3 regions of the Halomonas sp. TG39a genome follow, and region 3 is predicted to be linked to each of the others. Evidence: predicted binding sites of a transcription regulator. Region 3 holds the regulator's gene; each other region holds the start of a gene.

Region 1 (6,314 bases), 370 kb from region 3:
TCATTGGCCTTCCGGTAACGCTGCTGATGGGCTGGGTTATTCGTGATGTCGCGCGCAGGTTGGGGGGCGACCCACGTTATGCAGCCAGCGTAGTACGCCATATTGCTGACGGTGACTTGACCCAAACCACCCAGCTTTCGCCGAAGGATCAGCAGAGCTTACTGTTCGATATCAACCGCATGCGCGAAACCCTGGCCAATACCATTGGCGATATTCACCACGGCGCCAATCAGGTCAACAGCGGCGTAGAGCAGATCGTCGGGGTAAACGAAGAACTATCCACGCGTACCGAAGAGCAGGCTGCTTCATTGGCCGAAACAGCCTCCAGCATGGAGCAGCTCACCGCCACGGTTAAGCAAAATGCCGAACACGCCGATCATGCGCGTACGCTTGCTACCCGCACTGCGGACAGCGCCCAGCGCGGCAGTGACTCTATGTCCACGGTGATTACCACCATGGCGACGATTAACGAAAGCGCCACCCAGATGAGCAGTATCGTTAACACCATTGATGGCATTGCCTTTCAAACCAATATTTTAGCGCTTAACGCCTCGGTGGAAGCTGCACGCGCCGGTGAACAAGGGCGCGGCTTTGCTGTTGTCGCCAATGAGGTTCGCCAACTCGCCAGCCGTTCGGCGGCTGCCGCCCAAGAGATCAAAACCTTGATCGAAGCGTCGGATAGCAAAGTGATGGAAGGCAGCCGTCAAGTGCGTGATACCGGCGATGTGATCAATAGCATGGTCGATGACATCAAGCAGCTCAGCACACTGGTTCAGGAGATTTCTGCGGCCACCATTGAGCAGAGCAGCGGTATTGAGCAGGTCAACCAGGCGGTAACCCAAATGGATCAAATGACCCAGCAAAATTCCAGCCTGGTACAAGAGAGCAACCACGCCACCCAGGCGCTTGCACAGCTCAGCGATCAGCTGCGCCAACTGGTCGCACACTTCCGCATTAACCAGAAGAGCGCGGGGCATGCACAGGCAAGCTTACCCGCCGCCTCTTCTGCCAAGCGGGCGGCTCATCAACACAGTGATTTTTAGCACTAGCGAAAGCTAAGTATTGAAAATCATGGGCTAAAAAACCGAACGCTAAAAGACTGCTCTAAGTACAAGGCCAGCTACCTTAAGGTAGCTGGCCTTTTTAATGGATGAACGGTTTTTAAGAAATGATGACTTAAACACCTGGGCCGTTAAACCTTACCCTGGTTATCCAGTTCTACCGCCTCGTGCATCCGCGTGAGCAGATCCGGCACTGCGGCCTGCACCCGGTTCCAACTAGGAATAAAGGGGCGCTCTCGCGGGTTATCCATAAACAGATTGCCGGCTTCGAGTAGGTTGCTGGCAAACAGCTCTACTGCCTGCTCTTCACTGTGGCGGTCAAGGCTCAGCCCGTTCATGGTGGCATCGTGATCGTAGGCTTCAATCAAATCCAGCGCAAAGCGGTAATAGGTGGCTTTAAGGGTGCGGAAATCTTCGCTGCTAAAGGTAATGCCCTGGGTGGCTAGTTTACGGTAGAGCGCTTTTGAGATATCCAGGCTCATGCGGTTTAAGCCGCCGTTGGGGTCCTCTTCGCTAACCGGTTGATGCTTGTGGTCGTAGGCATCGGCAATATCGACCTGGCAAAGCTGGCGCAGAGAGTAATTACGCTGCAACTCCGACAATACGCCAATCTCCAACCCCCAGTCCGCTGGCATACGGATTCCTTCAAGCACTTCGCTACGCATCGCAAACTCTCCCGACAACGGATAACGAAAGCTATCCAGGTAATCGAGATAAGGCATTGGCCCACAGACGGTTTTCAGCGCCCGCAGTAACGGCGTGACTAACAGTCGAGAGACGCGACCGTTCAGTTTGCCCTCGGCAATGCGCGGGTAATAGCCTTTGCAGAAACTGTAGTTAAAATTGGGGTGGGCAACCGGATACATTAAGCGTGCCAGTAGCCCCCGCTCGTAGGTCAGAATATCGCAGTCGTGCAACCCCACTACCTTCGAACGCCCAGACGACAACATATAACCGGCGCAGTACCATACGTTGCGCCCCTTGCCGGGCTCCAGCGAGCCTAGCCCGTGCTCTTCCAACTCTGCGTCCAGGGCGCGCAGCCGTGGGCCATCGTTCCATAAAATGCGCGTATGCAGGGGAAGGCGAGAGAAGAAATCGCGAGCGTACAAAAACTGCTCCCGATCGGCGCGGTCCAGGCCGATGACAATTTCATTGAGATACGGGACTTTAACCAACTCATCGACAATCGCCGACAGTGCAGGCCCTTCCAGCTCCGAAAACAGCGACGGCAGAATCAGCCCCATGGGGCGTCGTCGAGCAAACTGGCACAGCTCTTGTTCAAGCGCTTCTACCGAGCGCCGGGTAAGATTGTGAAAGTCGGTAATAATTCCGTTTTGATGAAAGTCACTCATGCACTTACCTCCCTGAATTCAAAGAACTGTACTCAAAGAACAAGATTCCAAGAACACAGCCGCATCTTTCTCCGCCGTCGCTAAACGGCGGTCGTCTCGCCCCCACCAGTAGTCCACCCCCTCGGCCCAGCCGGTCGGCCCTGTTGCCTCGGTGCGATAGAGCGAAGCGTTGCGGGGCTCTACAGCTAAATCGTGGCAACCTCGGATCACGACGGCTTGATCGACTGCTTCGAGCATAGTGATATCGTTCGGCCCGTCTCCTAACCCTAGTGAAAGAGGCGTTCGACCTCTTAACGCCGTAAAGCGCTTAACCAGCCACTCGACGGCATTACCCTTATCGGCGGAGAGCCCCATGACATGCCAAAAGCGCCCGCCTTGAGTCAGCTGTAGCCCATCCCCTTCTAAAGCGGCGCGAAATGCCTCCAAAGCTGCTTCGGAGTCCTGCCACAGCAGCGGCTCACTGCCTTCCCGCTGTCTTGCATCGCGGGCGCGAACTGCGTCAAGCCCAGTAAGCTCCATCACCTCAGGTACACTCAACTCCCCCATGCGAGTGAAACGAATATCCAGACGTTCGCGCCATACCTTCAATCGGGCACGAATAAAGCCAACATCCACACCAGGATGCTTGATAACAACGCCATCGCGGCCACTTCCTGGACGGTCTAAGCGCGCATGGCACCAGCCTGGCGGCAAACCAATCACTGCTCCATTTTCAGCAATAAACGGCGTTGCTGTAAGGCCTAGGGCTTCGCGCAGGGGAATCAGTTCGGCGCGGGTTTTACTGGTCACCGGAATGACCGGCACCCCCATCTGCTTTAAACGGGCAAGCCAGGGGGCCGCAGGGCTGAAGTCATAACTGTGATGGTCGAGCAGCGACCCATCGAGATCGGTCACTACTAGCCGAGGCTGCAGAGCGGGATCAATCGAAGAGATTGACGCTGCCGAAGGCGTTGATGCGGAGAGACGAGCGGATTCAGGCATGGCACTACCTCTTTTCGGCCTTAACGCATTATTTAGGCATTATGTCTAGAACACCTGATGTGAGCGATGACCAGCTATTAATTGGCTATCAAGAACATAGCAATTTATAAGCCAAAACAGAGAAGTTCCGACTCAGCAGAGGGTTACAGAACGTCTTACGGAATAAATAAATCGGAATATCTGTTAGCACCAAAAAGAGGCAAACAAAGCGCACCAAAAAAGTGCATGAAACAGATCGGTGCGCTTTAGTGCTGTTTCCTATCAAAAAAGGCGCATTAGAACTAACTAAGATGAAAATAAAGTTATAAAAAAGTGTCACAGTGCTTGGCAACGACGCATAAATAGCTATACTGAAATTGTACCCACTGGTGGTCTTGTACACCCCTCACCTGATACCAGTGGGCTGCAGTGAGCCAAGCCCTTTAATGCCCGCCCTTCCCCCGGCGGGCTTTTTTTATGGGCCACTGTCATAGAGGGGTGCGTCGGCTGGAGGTCGATTTAGCTCCAGACCACTGGGCTTCTAGTGTTATGACGCCCTCCCTTCGAATAGCGTCTACATTAACCGTTACTCGACGTGAATAACCACCTCAACCCGCCGGTTACGCGCACGCCCTTCCGCTGTGGCATTGCTTTCCAATGGTTTTGTGGCCGCCAGGCCTACGGCGCGTAGCCGCTCAGCATCTACTCCGGCGGCTTCAAGTGCTTCCACAATGGCAATGGCTCGAGCGCTAGACAATGCCCAGTTAGACGAGAACTCATCAGTGCTAATGGTCTGGCTATCCGAGTGCCCCTCAACCCATACTTCGCCTTCATAGCGCTGAATAGTTTCCAATAAACTGCCCACTAGTGACGATCCGTCAGTGGTTAGCTCAGCCGTTGCTGAAGGAAACAGCAGTTGGTCCTGCACGCGAAGACTAATCCCCTCGGCCACCCGGGAGACTTCAACCCCCTCAAGGTCGGGCAGGTAGGTAGACTCTTCTACGCGTTCTGAAAGCGCCTGGTTTAGCGCAAGTGCCCCCGAGACCGACTCATCACTCACTGCTTGCACATTCACCGGAGGGCGATCAGTCAACACCACCATGTAGTCAGCTAAGGGCGATGTAAAATCATCGCTGCCCGCGGGCATCAGCAGCTTTGGCAGAGTGATCGCAGGTTCGGCGAGGGGCGGTGGCGCTGCCAAAAGCGGCGGAACACCGAAGCTTGTTCTACGCCGCGGGAAATCCGTTAACTTGGGCAGCCCAGCCACGCCGAGTGCCGCACTAACGGCCACAGGGCTTAACCCTGCCCCGTGCCACCGAGCAACGCTGGCACGCTCATCGCTTACCTGGGCCAACGACTCGGGCAGGGGGACTTCCAAAGCGGGTACTGATGTGTAGGCGTATTCGCTCGCGCTATCTTTCTGAGTATCCTCCTGGTTCCACTGAGGAATTACCGGCCCAGCGGCAGCGATAATGACCACAAATAGCGCTACCAGCAGCGTCATAATATCGAGGTAACTAATCATCCATCCGCTACCGCTATCGCTTTCATGGTAAGCCGACATTAGCGAATCATGGCGCGGACCGCTGCGGTGATCTTCAAGCATTATTATCATCGCTCATTCAAGTTTTTAACCTCGTGGCCGATCTAGCTAAGTGAGTCAAATTAGGTGAGTCGAATTAGGCATGGCAAACTAAGATGCCATATTACGCATGGCTAACAGTCTATCAAAAGCCGTTTTGTAGCAAAAAAGGAACCCGCAGGTGCGCACCCGTCCCAGATTATCTCCATTGCCCTATTTTATACGCCCTGTCAGTTTGGGGCTGGCAAGCTTAATGCTCAGCGGCTGCTTTTATGCCAATACCTCCCAAGCGCCGATTGCCACCACTTATCCCTATAGCGAACAGCAGCGTATGCAGGCCGCCCATCACTGGGATGTACTGGCCCGCCACGAAGCTACCAGCATTTTGAAGCGTGAGCGTGTTCGCAATCGCGATTTACACATCAGCGAACCCGACAGTGAAGCACTGCATGCTTATAGCGGCGGCGAATTTGGCCGCGGCTTTCGCGCCCTACTGACCAGCGAACTGGTGTCCAGAGGTGCCAACCTCACCACCGTTCCCACTGCGAACAGCGCCAACATCACGTTTAATGTCGAGGTCGTCGAACACCGCGATCGCGGCTTTATACGCCCCCCCGTCGGTGCTTTTACCGCCCTCACCGCGGGCATCGCTGTAGCCACCATTCCGTATAACCAGTGGGCCGAACCTGCACTGGGGTTAATCCCCGCGGGTATGCTCGCCGATACCACCAGCGGTAGCTGGACGAATACGGGCAACGAAGAGATCATCGTGACCACGCAGATTATCGACGGCGAGCGAATTCTCTACTCTTCGTCCAACATTTACTACATTAATGCCGGTGATCGTCGTCAATATGCGCCAAACCGCGTGCCCCAGGCACCTACCACCCCTTCCGTTCCGCTTACTGATACGTGGTAATTTCATGCTGATGACACTTTTCGCTACACGGCGCACTCGCTCTATTAGCCATACCACCCGAGCGGTGACCATTGGCATGACGCTACTGTTAATGGCTGGCTGCGGTGCGCTGGGCAATGCTAACAACATGCCCGCCGAACCGGAACCCGATCTTTCGGAATTGGTTCATACTGCTGCCGAGCAGATGGTTGCCAGCAATCCAGAGCTAACGCGCTATAGTCCCATGATTGCCGCTACCTTTGTCAGCATCGATAATTTAAGCCAATCCTCCACGCTGGGGCGTATGAGCTCAGAAATTATGGCCTCAGCGCTATCCCGCCAGGGCATGCAGGTGCGCGAAGTTAAAATGCGCGACAGCATGTTTATTGAAGAGAGCGTGGGCGAGCTAATTCTTTCACGGCAAGTTCAGCGCTTAACCGCCCAACACAACGCCCGATCAA
Region 2 (6,314 bases), 1.9 Mb from region 3:
TCAAGCGGGCCGCTACCTGCCGGAATACCGCGCCAGACGGGCCGATGCAGGCAGCTTTATGGATTTGTGCCGCAACCATGACCTGGCCTGCGAAGTTACCCTGCAGCCTCTAGAGCGCTACCCGCTAGATGCGGCGATTCTGTTTTCAGATATTTTAACTATCCCTGATGCCATGGGCTTGGGTCTCTATTTTGAAACCGGCGAAGGCCCTAAATTCCGCAAAACCGTGCGCACCCCAGAAGAGGTCGCCGCACTCAGCGTCCCCGACGCCGAGCGCGACCTGGATTACGTGATGCGCGCAGTGTCGACCATTCGCCGGGAGTTGAATGGCCGTATGCCGCTGATTGGTTTCTCCGGCAGCCCCTGGACGCTAGCGACGTATATGGTCGAAGGCAGCTCCAGCAAAGACTTCCGCCATCTGAAAACCATGCTTTACGATACGCCGGACACCATGCACCAGTTGCTGGATACGCTGGCGCATGCGGTAACCGACTACCTGAACGCGCAGATTCGTGCCGGCGCCCAGGCGGTGCAAATTTTCGATACCTGGGGCGGCGCGCTTTCTACCCCGGCTTACCTTGAGTTCTCGCTGCGCTATATGGAGCAGATCGTTTCCGGGCTGATTCGCGAGCACGATGGTCGTCGGGTACCTGTGATTTTGTTCACCAAGAATGGCGGCCAGTGGCTTGAGCATATTGCCTGCGCTGGTGCCGATGCGCTGGGTATCGACTGGTCCACCGAGCTTTCAGACGCTCGCGCCCGAGTCGGCCATAAAGTAGCGCTACAGGGTAACCTGGACCCTAATGTGCTGTTTGCCCGCCCCTCCGCCATCCGCGCCGAAGTGGCCCGGGTGCTGGAAAGCTACGGCCACGGCTCTGGTCACGTGTTTAACCTAGGCCACGGTATCAGCCAGTTTACCAATCCCGATAACGTCACCGCCTTTATGGAGGCGCTGCACGAGCTAAGCCCGCAGTATCACCGGGATATACCGACGCACACCCATACACCGCATTCAGGAGCCAATTGATGAGCGAATTACGCGACGACCAGTGGTTTACCGAAGTCTTTGATAGCCACGGCAGCGCTTTCTCACTGAAAATCTCTGCAAAGCTGCTGGATGTACAGAGCCAATACCAGCATTTGGAGGTCTACGCCACTGAGACCTACGGCAACTTAATGGTGCTGGATGGCTGCGTGATGCTGACCGATCGCGATAATTTTCTCTACCACGAGATGATCGCCCATCCGGCGCTGTTCACCCATCAAGACCCCAAGCGGGTAGTGATCATCGGCGGCGGCGACTGCGGCACCTTAAAAGAGGTGCTGCGCCACCCAGGCGTTGAGAAAGTTACTCAGATTGATATCGATGAAGAAGTTACCAAGGCGTCTGAGCGTTTCTTCCCGTCGTTGGTAGAATCGAATCACGACCCGCGCGCCGAGTTGCTGTTCGCCGATGGCGTCAAGTGGGTGGACGATGCACCTGATGAGAGCATCGATGTGCTGATTATCGATTCCACCGACCCGGTTGGGCCTGCTGAAGGACTATTTAAAACCGACTTTTTAAAGCGCTGCCACCGTATTTTGAAAAGCGGCGGCGTCATGGTGCAGCAGAGCGAATCACCGCTTTACCACAGCGGCACAATCATCCGTGAGCTGCGCAACGACATGTTGAAAGCCGGTTTTGACAGCGTTGCAACGCTACCCTTCCCGCAGCCGGTTTATCCCTCAGGCTGGTGGAGCGTGACATTGGCGGGTAAAGCCACCGACGTGAATACCTTCCGCGAGCAGGCAGCCGCCGGCCACGACCTGCCGCTTGAGTACTACAGCGTTGAAGCCCATCGTGGCGCTCTCGCCCTACCGCCGTTTATGCGCAAGGCCTTTGCGACCGAGTAAACGCACTATCGCTTTGCCCGCCTTTAGTCACCGCCCACCTCAGCTTGCCCTATAAAGGTGCAAAGCGGGGTGGGCAATTACCATTCTTGCACCTATACCTTCGTCTCGAATTCGTTGAGTAGCGTTGAAAAGCGCTGAATTAACGCCTGTACCCTTGTTGGCATCTTCCTTGCTAGGTTTAGTTACATGCTACGGCATGCACAAAGATTTCAATCACTGATTTCAATAACCAATTTCAAGAACTTCGAGGGAAACTAAATGTTCAATAAAAAACACCTAGCGCTTCTAGCGTCCGCTGGCTCACTTAGCCTGGCGGGAATGGCGACTGCTCAAGCCGACACCCTGGAAGATACCATTGAGCGTGGCGCCGTTCAGTGTGGTGTGAGCGATGGTTTGCCGGGCTTCTCAGCTCCGGACGACGACGGTAACTGGCAAGGTATCGACGTTGATGTATGCCGCGCTGTAGCGGCAGCGGTACTCGGCGACTCAGAAGCCGTCAACTATATTTCACTCAACGCCGTGGAGCGCTTCACCGCCCTGCAATCAGGTGAAGTCGACGTTCTATCACGTAATACCACTTGGACCACTACCCGCGATACTACTCTGGGCCTGAACTTCACCGGGGTTACTTTTTACGACGGCCAGGGCTTCATGGTATCCCGTGACCTGGGTATTACCGGTGCTGATGAACTCGACGGCGCCTCCATCTGCATTCAGTCTGGCACCACTACCGAGCTGAACCTGGCTGACTACTTCCGTGCTAACGACATGGAATTCAACCCGATCGTATTTGATACCTCTGAGCAAACCGTGGGTGGCTATCAAGCCGGCCGCTGTGACGTGCTAACGTCTGATACCTCTCAGCTGGCAGCGCTACGTATTCAGCTAGATGATCCTGAAGCATCGATGATTCTGTCTGACGTTATTTCCAAAGAGCCACTAGGCCCTGTGGTTCGTCAAGGCGACGACACCTGGTTCAACATTGTGAAATGGTCGCTGTTCGCCATGATCAACGCTGAAGAGTACGGCGTAGACAGCGATAACGTCGACGACATGCTTGAGTCAGAAGATCCCAATATCGCTCGTTTGCTGGGTCAAGACGGCAACTATGGCGAAGAGATGGGCTTAGAAGCTGACTGGGCTTACAACATCATCAGCCAAGTTGGTAACTACGGCCAAACGTTTGACCGTAACGTAGGTATGGATTCACCGCTGGAAATTGAGCGCGGTATTAACGAGCTCTGGACCGAAGGTGGCATTCAGTACGCACCGCCGATTCGCTAAGCGTCTCGCTTGACCCCGGCCCGCCACCCTGTTTTCAGGGGATGGCGGGCCATCTGATTGACCTTCCGTATAGCGGAGACGCCATCCATGTCTGTAAGACCTAACGTTCGCCCCGCCGGCCACAAGCCGCCGTTTTGGCGAGACCGCGCTAAGCGCGCACTTATTTTCCAGCTCATTTTAGTCGCCGTTGTAGCGGCTTTCCTGATCTATATTATCGGCAATACCCAAGCCAACCTGAACGCCCGCGGCATCACCACAGGCTTCGGCTTCCTGGGCAACACAGCCGGCTTTGGTATTGGACAAAGCTTAATCGAGTACTCCTCCCAAAGTACCTACGGCCGCACCTTTGTAATTGGCTTGCTCAATACACTGCTCGTCGGTGGATTGGGGGTGTTAGCTGCCTCGATTATTGGTTTTATCGTCGGTATCGCGCGGCTATCGCCCAATTGGCTGATCGCTCGTCTTGCCAACGCCTATATCGAAACGTTTCGCAATATCCCGCTGCTGCTGCAAATCTTCTTCTGGTACTTCGCTGTGCTGCGTACCTTACCCAGTGCCAGGGAAAGTATGGCGTTTGGCGAAGCCATTTTCCTCAATGTTCGCGGGCTGTACTTACCTCAACCGCTTTTCGAGTCAGGGTTTGGATTGATCCCTCTCACCTTTGTGGTGGCAATCATTGCCAGCATTGCACTGGTTATCTGGAATAAGCGTCGCCACGAGGCCACCGGTAAACGTCTACCGGTTTTCTGGATGTCGCTAGTGATTATTTTTGGCCTGCCGCTGCTGATATTGGTGGCCACTGGAGTCCCGGTCACCTGGGAGATGCCGGTACTGCGCGGCTTTAACTTCGGCGGTGGTATTACCATCATCCCCGAATTTTTGGCCCTGTGGCTGGCGCTGTCTATCTATACTGCTTCTTTCATTGCGGAAATTGTGCGCTCGGGCATCCAGGCTATTCCCCATGGCCAAACGGAAGCTGCCCAGGCATTGAGCTTGCCGCGCAAATTAGTCCTACGTTTGGTGGTCATCCCCCAGGCCATGCGCGTCATCATTCCGCCGCTCACCAGCCAATATCTTAACCTGATTAAAAACTCGTCACTGGCCACCGCCATCGGCTACCCCGACTTAGTCTCGGTTTTTGCCGGCACCACGCTCAACCAGACCGGTCAGGCAATCGAAGTGATTGCCATGACCATGGCGGTATATCTGATCATCAGCTTGCTGGTGTCCATGTTTATGAACTGGTTCAACGCTCGCGTTGCGCTGGTCGAACGCTAGGCCGGAGGCGACCCCATGATTCACAACAAAGAAACCATACCTCAGCGCCCGGCCCCTAAAGGCACCATTGGCCCGGTTGCCTGGCTGCGCGGCAATCTGTTTAACGGCCCAATCAACAGCATCTTCACGTTGTTGGGCCTGTATGTACTGTACCTGCTGGTGGTGCCAACGGTTCAGTGGGCATTTATTGATGCCGACTGGGTGGGCGATAGCCGTGAAGATTGCTCACGAGTGGGTGCCTGCTGGGTATTCGTCAACGCGCGGTTTTCCCAGTTTATGTACGGCCTTTACCCCAGTGAGGAGTATTGGCGCGCCAATATCGTGTTTGGCATGTTTGCAGCGATTATCGCTTGGATGGTGATTCCCCGCCTACCCTTCAAGCGGTGGGTAGTGGTGTTTGCCTTACTGATATTCCCGGTGATCGCCTACGTGCTACTACACGGCGGCTACTTTGATTTGCCGCGGGTTTCCACCCACCGCTGGGGCGGCTTAATGCTGACCCTGCTACTGGCCAGCGTGGGCATGATTGGCGCACTGCCGATTGGCATCGTGCTCGCCCTTGGGCGTCGTTCGAACATGCCCATCGTCAAAACCTTCTGCGTGATTTTTATAGAGTTCTGGCGTGGCGTGCCACTCATCACCATTCTGTTTATGGCCTCGGTGATGTTGCCGCTGTTCCTGCCTTCAGAACTCAGCGTGGATCGCCTGGTACGCGCCTTGATCGGCCTCACACTGTTCCAGAGTGCCTATATGGCCGAGGTTATTCGCGGTGGCTTACAGGCCATTCCCAAAGGTCAGGACGAAGCCGCTGCGGCGCTGGGTATGACGTACTGGAAGCGTATGGGATTAATCGTGATGCCCCAGGCGCTGAAAATGATGATTCCGGGTATCGTCAATACGTTTATCTCGCTATTTAAAGACACCACCCTGGTGATGATCATCGGGCTGTTTGACCTGTTGGGCATTGTGCAAGCGGCGCTTTCCGACTCGCGCTGGCTGGGCTTCTCTATTGAGGGGTATGTATTTGCCGCGTTCATATTCTGGATTTTCTGTTTCAGCATGTCGCGCTACAGCCAGTACCTGGAACGCAAGTTAAATACCGGCCATAAGCACTAGTTCAAGTACTCGCTTATGTACGATTGCCGAATCTCTTTACGTTTTGAGTAGGACTTCAACATGACACAAGCAGCCACCAACACCGCTGGCACCAGTACTTCTGACCTGATGGTCGAGATGCGCAACGTAAACAAGTGGTACGGCGACTTTCACGTACTGCGTGATATTTACCTGGAGGTAAAACGCGGCGAGAGGATCGTGGTTTGTGGCCCTTCGGGTTCGGGTAAATCAACGCTGATTCGCTGCATTAACCACCTTGAAGAGCACCAAAAAGGTGAAATCGTGGTGGGCGGTGTACCGCTGACCCAAGACGTTAAGCGCATTGAGCAGATTCGTCGCAGCGTTGGCATGGTGTTTCAACACTTCAACCTATTCCCTCACTTAACGGTGCTGGAGAACTGCTGTATCGCGCCAATGTGGGTGCAAAAGAAGCCCCGCAAAGAGGCCGAAGCCCTGGCCATGGAGTATCTGGAGCGCGTACGCATTGCCGAACAGGCGACCAAGTACCCAGGGCAGCTCTCAGGCGGTCAGCAACAGCGCGTGGCCATTGCCCGCTCACTCTGCATGCACCCCGACGTCATGCTGTTCGATGAGCCCACCTCCGCACTCGACCCCGAGATGATCAAGGAAGTACTCGACGTTATGGTCGAGCTAGCGGAAGAAGGCATGACCATGATCTGTGTCACCCACGAAATGGGCTTCGCCAAGAAAGTGGCTGACCGGGTGATCTTTATGGATCAGGG
Region 3 (6,314 bases):
CCTGGCGAAAAGCTACAAGCGCCGCCGAGTGGTCAAAGACATCAATTTAGAGATCTCCCAAGGCAGCATTGTTGGCCTACTGGGCCCCAACGGCGCAGGTAAAACCACCTCGTTCTACATGATTGTCGGGCTGGTGAAATCCGATGCTGGCAAGGTCGGAATCGATGCGGTGGATTTAACCCGTGCGCCGATGCACGAGCGCGCAGCGGCGGGTATTGGCTACCTCCCCCAAGAGGCGTCTATTTTTCGCAAACTATCGGTTGCCGATAACATTATGGCGATACTCGAGACGCGCAAAGAACTTGACCGCACAGGACGCGAACAGCGCCTGGAAGCGCTACTCGAAGACTTTCATATCACCCACATCCGCGACAACCTTGGCATGAGCCTTTCGGGCGGTGAGCGCAGGCGTGTAGAAATTGCCCGCTCGCTGGCCACTGACCCTGCCTTTATTTTACTGGATGAGCCCTTTGCTGGCGTCGACCCTATTTCGGTAGGCGAGATCAAAACCATCATTCGTGCGCTGAAGCAACGTCATATTGGCGTACTGATCACCGATCACAACGTGCGTGAAACCCTCGATATTTGCGATATCGCCTATATCGTTGGTGATGGGCAAATCATTGCCAGCGGTTCACCCAGTGCCATTCTCGATAATCAGAAGGTCAGAGACGTATATCTGGGTGCTGATTTTCGCCTTTAAACTGATCAGCTATGCCTACAATCACCGCCTGCCCATAAACCTATTTTTTGGTTCTGTAAATAGCGCTCTGCAACAACTTTACTACCAATGGCATGCTTATTGCACTTGCACCAGACACTCACTCGCACTAGGGTGGAGCATTCTGATTAACGAGTGGTTCTCAGATGGTCATGAAAGCTTCTCTCCAACTGCGTATCGGCACACAGCTGACCATGACGCCCCAGTTGCAACAGGCGATTGCGCTGTTGCAACTCTCGACGCTGGACCTTCGTCAAGAAATTCAGCAGGCCCTAGATGCCAATCCCATGCTGGAGCAGGAAGATGAATTTGGTGAGCAGGCTGTCAGCGAGCCTAAGGAAGAAGAGTGGTCAGAGGGCATCCCCACTGAACTCTCAGTAGATAGCGACTGGTCAGATACCTATCAAGATATGGGTAGCCAGGGCGGCAGCAGCGAAGGCCCTGATTTTGAGCGTCAGGCAGCCGGGCAGAGCCTGCATGGGCACCTACTATGGCAGCTTGCCATGACCGACTTTAGCGCCCGCGAACAGCTTGTCGCAGAGAGCTTAATCGACGCGCTCGACGCCAACGGCTACTTAACCCAGCCGCTTAACGATATTCGTGAGGGCCTGCGTGCCCAGGGCATTGACGGGCTTAGCCAACGCGAGGTAGAAACCATTCTGCTCAAACTCCAGCAGTTTGAGCCAACCGGTATCTTTGCCCGCGACCTGCGTGAATGCCTGATGCTGCAGCTCGCCGCCCTGCCCGATGATACGCCGCTACTGGTTCCCGCCCGCCGCCTAGTGCGGCAGTTCCTCGAAGCGCTTGGTAAGGATGACATGCGCCTGCTAAAGCGCCGCCTGGGGCTCGATGACCAACAGCTGGCCGATGTTATCCTACTTATTCGCAGCCTCGACCCCCGCCCAGGCAGCGCCTACGGCGACACCGATGACAGCTATGTAACCCCCGACCTGGTCGTCCGCCACGACCACGAAGGCTGGCATTTAGAACTCAACCCAGAGGCCCTGCCACGGCTGCGCATTCAGCCCGACTACGCCAGTTTGATTAAGCGTGCGGACAAAAGCGATGACAACCAGTTTCTCAAAGAGCACCTACAGGAAGCGCGCTGGCTGATTAAGAGCCTCTCGAGCCGTAACGATACGCTGCTACGCGTGGGGCGCGAAATCATCACCCGCCAGATTGGCTTTTTAGAGCACGGCGAAGAAGCCATGAAACCGCTGATACTGGCCGATATTGCCGAAGCTGTGGAGATGCACGAATCGACGATTTCACGGGTCACGACGCAAAAATATATCCATACCCCCCGGGGCGTGTTCGAGCTCAAGTACTTTTTCTCAAGTCAGGTGAGCGGTCAAGATGGCGACAGTCACTCCAGCACCGCCATCCGCGCGCGACTCAAGAAATTGATTCAAGAGGAGCCACCCGGCAAGCCGCTCTCAGACAGCCGCCTAGTCACGCTATTAGGCGAAGGAGGGATTCAAGTAGCGCGGCGTACGGTGGCTAAATATCGCGAGGCCATGGGCATTCCTTCCTCCAGTGAGCGACGTCGTTTACGCTAGGTTCTGTCGACGTTGCAGCGAATCTCTCGACAAGGGCTTTGCAACGCGGCAAAAAGGGTTACAATCGAAGTACAGTCCGATGGATAAGGAGCACGTCAATGCAAGTAAATATCACTGGTCATCACGTAGAACTGACTGACGCCTTGCGTGACTATGTCAACGAAAAGCTTGAGCGTGTAGAGCGCCATTACGACAATATAACCACGGTGCAAGTCACCTTATCAGTGGAGAAAGAGCGCCAGCAGGCCGCTTGTACGCTGCACGCCGCAGGTGCTGACTTACATGCGGAAGCCCTCGACAGTGATATGTACGCCGCTATCGACGCCCTAGCGGATAAAATCGACCGTCAACTCGTTAAACACAAGGAAAAAGCACAAGCTCGCGCCCAAGGCGCAGGTGTGCGTTAATTCAATGACGTTGGAAACCATACTCCCCCCGGAGCGCGTTCTTTTTGACGTACCCGGGGGCAGCAAAAAAAGGGTGCTGGAGTTTTACAGCACCTTTATCGCGCAAAATATCCCCAGCCTGGACAGCCAAGAAGTGTTTAGCCGTCTAATCGGCCGCGAGCGCTTAGGCAGTACCGGTATCGGTAACGGCGTGGCTATTCCCCATGCGCGCAGCCCCCACTGCACCGCCCCTATCGCTGGTTTTTTAAAACTCTCAGAAGCGATTGATTTTGACGCTATCGACGGAGACCCGGTAGATCTGGTGTTTGTCCTGCTGGTACCTGAAGAAGCAGATGACACACACCTCTCTCTGCTCGGCCAAGTAGCGACCATCATGAATGATGCGGATACACGCCAGCAGCTGCGTAAAGCAGCCAGTCAGCGCGAGCTACTTGAGCTGATTACCGCCAAAATTCGTGAGCAATCCGCGGCCTAACGGTCTTCAAACCTGTTTTAAGGTTCGTTACGGCAGGTAATGTTTCGCTCACCACCCTCAACGCAGCTTGACCAAAGCAAAGAGAGACTCTATGCAACTGGTGATCATTAGCGGCCGCTCCGGGTCAGGCAAATCTATCGCTCTACAGGCGCTGGAGGACCTTGGCTATTATGCGATTGATAACCTCCCCGCTATGCTGCTGGGCTCGTTGGTGGACGAATTACGCGACCAGGGTGACCGCGCTCACTTGGCGGTCAGTATCGATGCCCGTAATTTGCCGGGAGCGCTGGAGCGCCTACCGTCTTTGTTAGAAGAGTTGCGCCAGCGTAAAATCGATTTTCAAGTTATTTACTTGACCACCGATGCCCGTATCCTGCTTGAGCGTTACTCCGCTACCCGGCGACGCCATCCGCTGACTCGGGATAGCGAGATGACCCTGGAAGAGGCGATCAATAAAGAAGAGGAGACGCTGGAGGATATTCGCGATCTAGCCGATCTATTGATCGATACATCTCGCTTATCGGTACACGATTTGCGCCGTCGCATTACCGACCAGGTAGCGCACCAGCGCCGCGATAAGCTAACGCTGACCCTTGAGTCGTTTGGTTATAAACGCGGCGTGCCGTTAGACGCTGATTTGGTCTTCGACGTGCGCTGTCTGCCGAACCCTTACTGGGACCCAACGCTACGCCAGTTCACCGGCCGCGACGCTGAGATTGTGGCTTTTTTGAGCGGCTATCCCATTGTTGACGCCATGAGCGACGACATTCTGGCTTGGCTAGAGCGTTGGCTACCCGCTTACCAGAATAGCCAACGCAGCTACATGACTATCGCGATTGGCTGCACCGGTGGCCAACACCGCTCGGTCTATATGGTCGAGAAGCTGGCAGAAAGGCTGGCCACCAGCATGGGCGACGTTCAATTACGCCACCGTGAGCTGGGGCTGCACTACACCTTAAGCGATCAGTCGGCGGCCCCTCTCCTCAGCGCTACTCCAAACAACGAGCGAGAAGAGACTTCTTAAGAGCGCCTATCCATTAATGACACCACTCGGCGAAAAGGAACCAGGGTGCCAGAAAGAATACTTACACTCACCAATCAACGCGGGCTACACGCGCGCGCAGCGACAAAACTGGTCAAATGCGGCCAACAGTTCTCGGCTAAAATACGTGTTTACAAACAGCAACAGGTTGCCGACGCCGCCAACATCATGTCGCTGCTGATGCTCGCCGCCCCTTGCGGTACCGAGCTAACGATCAGCGCCGAAGGTGATGACGCCGAACAGGCACTTGAAGCTATTCAAGCGCTGTTCGACGCGCGTTTCGAGGAAGATCAGTAGCCGCACTTGGCTATTTGGACTTAGTCACCGGCTACCGTCATGGCATCGATTAACCAGCTACCCGTGTGAACACTGCCACGGGTATCGGTGTCATCGCCGATACCGACTAGCCCAGCAAACATCCGCTCTAGATTACCGGCAATGGTGAACTCTTCGACCGGGTACTGCACCTTACCGTTTTCGACCCAAAAGCCTGCGGCACCGCGGGAGTAGTCGCCAGTCACACCGTTAACGCCTTGGCCCATCAGTTCAGTTACCCAAATCCCCCGCCCCATCTCCTGCAGCAGGCTTTCGCGTGATTGCAGCGGCGCCGCTAAACGCACATTACGTGCGCCACCGGCATTGCCCGTGGTTTGCATATCGAGACGACGAGCGCTGTAAGAAGAGAGCATATAGCTGGCAATGCTGCCCTGATCGATAAAGCGATTATTACGGGTTTGCACGCCCTCGCCATCAAACGGCGAGCTCGCCGTGGCACCGACCTCCATGGGACGCTCTTCTAAGCTAAACCAGTCGGGAAACAGCGGCGTGCCGAGCCGGTCGCACAAAAACGAGGCCTGCCGGTAGAGCGCGCCACCGGCCAAACCACTGAGAAGGTGGCCGATTAAGCCACTGGCCAGCGAGGGATCAAACAGTACCGGAAAAGTGCCCGTGGGCGGGCGTTTAGCACCGAGCCTGCGCAGCGTTCGCGCGGCGGCCTCGCGGCCCACTTCGGCAGGGTCTCGCAGTGCCTTGGGGTCGCGGGCAGAAGTGTAGTCGTAGTCGCGCTGCATACCGGCCGCGTCTTGGGCAATCAGCATGCACGAAAGAGAGTGACTACTGCCTTTTTGGGTACCTAAAAAACCGTGGCTATTGGCGTAAACGCGTACCCCTTCGCCGCTGGAGAGTGACGCGCCATCCGACTGAGAGATGCCCTCAACGTCGCTTCCCGCCTGCTCACAGGCAAGCGCCAGCTCAATCGCCTCATCCGTTGTCAGGGACCAGGGGTAGTGCACTTTTAAATCGGGCTGCTCGGTGGCCATCAACGATGCATCGGCCAGCCCAGCGGCAGGGTCTTCGCCGGTATAGCGGGCAATCGCCAGGGCTTTCTCCACGGCGGCCTGAATTGAGGCGCTGCTGGCGTCTGTGGACGAAGCACTGCCTTTACGCTGACCTACGTAAAGCGTGACGGCAATGCCCTGGTCACGGGATAACTCAACCGTTTCAACTTCGCCCAGGCGCACGCTGACACCGATGCCCTGGTCTACACTTGCGCCCACCTCAGCAGCATCTGCGCCCAAGCGCTTGGCCAGCGCTAGCGCTTCTTCGGCACGCGCGGTCAATAACGACTGCTGCGCGGATGCATTAAATGCCTGTGCCATATGGCCTCCTTTTTCAACCGCATGTCTCTCAAGCGAATGTCTTTCAAGAGAGTGTCTTCGGCGAATCAATGTTGTACTCGCAGCTGGTATAATGCCGCTACGAATCTTGTCTGTGAGTCACACTATGCGTAAGCAACGTCCCGATACCGTCTCAAGTACTAATGAAGTAGAAGAGCAGGAAGAACGCCCTAGCAAGTCGCAACTCAAACGCGAAATGCATGCCTTACAGGCACTTGGGGAAACCTTAATCGCCATGCGACCGGCGGAACGCGCCCGATTCCCCCTCTCTGACGATATGCTGCGCGCTATCGAGGAAACCTCGCGCATCCGTTCCCATGAAGGTCGCCGCCGCCATATGCAGTATGTCGGTAAGCTAATCCGTAAAGAGGATCTCACCGCCATTCAAGGCGTATTCGATTCCATCGACCAGGAGCAGGAGCAGCGCGACCACG

Evidence for each region. The regulator sigma-54, encoded in region 3, starts transcription at its own class of promoters, with help from an activator protein. The targets are predictions, from matches to a motif close to TGGCACNNNNNTTGCTNT.
Region 1: a site for sigma-54 is predicted at 3,491-3,508, ahead of U738_RS04645 (HAD-IIB family hydrolase). Genes of this name have one in related genera too.
Region 2: a site for sigma-54 is predicted at 2,052-2,069, ahead of U738_RS14875 (amino acid ABC transporter substrate-binding protein). Genes of this name have one in related genera too.

What each region holds. Positions count from the first base shown of each region.
Region 1 covers NZ_JQLV01000001.1:1,050,682-1,056,995, reverse strand. The annotation lists gene U738_RS04655 (methyl-accepting chemotaxis protein) at 1-1,043, shown strand, start outside; gene U738_RS04650 (glycosyl transferase) at 1,193-2,413, opposite strand; gene U738_RS04645 (HAD-IIB family hydrolase) at 2,432-3,394, opposite strand; gene U738_RS04640 (OmpA family protein) at 3,960-4,979, opposite strand; gene U738_RS04635 (hypothetical protein) at 5,209-5,874, shown strand; gene U738_RS04630 (FlgO family outer membrane protein) at 5,879-6,314, shown strand, end outside.
Region 2 covers NZ_JQLV01000001.1:3,325,831-3,332,144, forward strand. The annotation lists gene hemE (uroporphyrinogen decarboxylase) at 1-1,027, shown strand, start outside; gene speE (polyamine aminopropyltransferase) at 1,027-1,893, shown strand; gene U738_RS14875 (amino acid ABC transporter substrate-binding protein) at 2,152-3,177, shown strand; gene U738_RS14880 (amino acid ABC transporter permease) at 3,265-4,455, shown strand; gene U738_RS14885 (amino acid ABC transporter permease) at 4,471-5,571, shown strand; gene U738_RS14890 (amino acid ABC transporter ATP-binding protein) at 5,632-6,314, shown strand, end outside.
Region 3 covers NZ_JQLV01000001.1:1,424,119-1,430,432, reverse strand. The annotation lists gene lptB (LPS export ABC transporter ATP-binding protein) at 1-703, shown strand, start outside; gene U738_RS06195 (RNA polymerase factor sigma-54) at 868-2,280, shown strand; gene hpf (ribosome hibernation-promoting factor, HPF/YfiA family) at 2,379-2,687, shown strand; gene U738_RS06185 (PTS sugar transporter subunit IIA) at 2,692-3,162, shown strand; gene rapZ (RNase adapter RapZ) at 3,254-4,186, shown strand; gene U738_RS06175 (HPr family phosphocarrier protein) at 4,232-4,501, shown strand; gene pmbA (metalloprotease PmbA) at 4,522-5,862, opposite strand; gene yjgA (ribosome biogenesis factor YjgA) at 5,987-6,314, shown strand, end outside.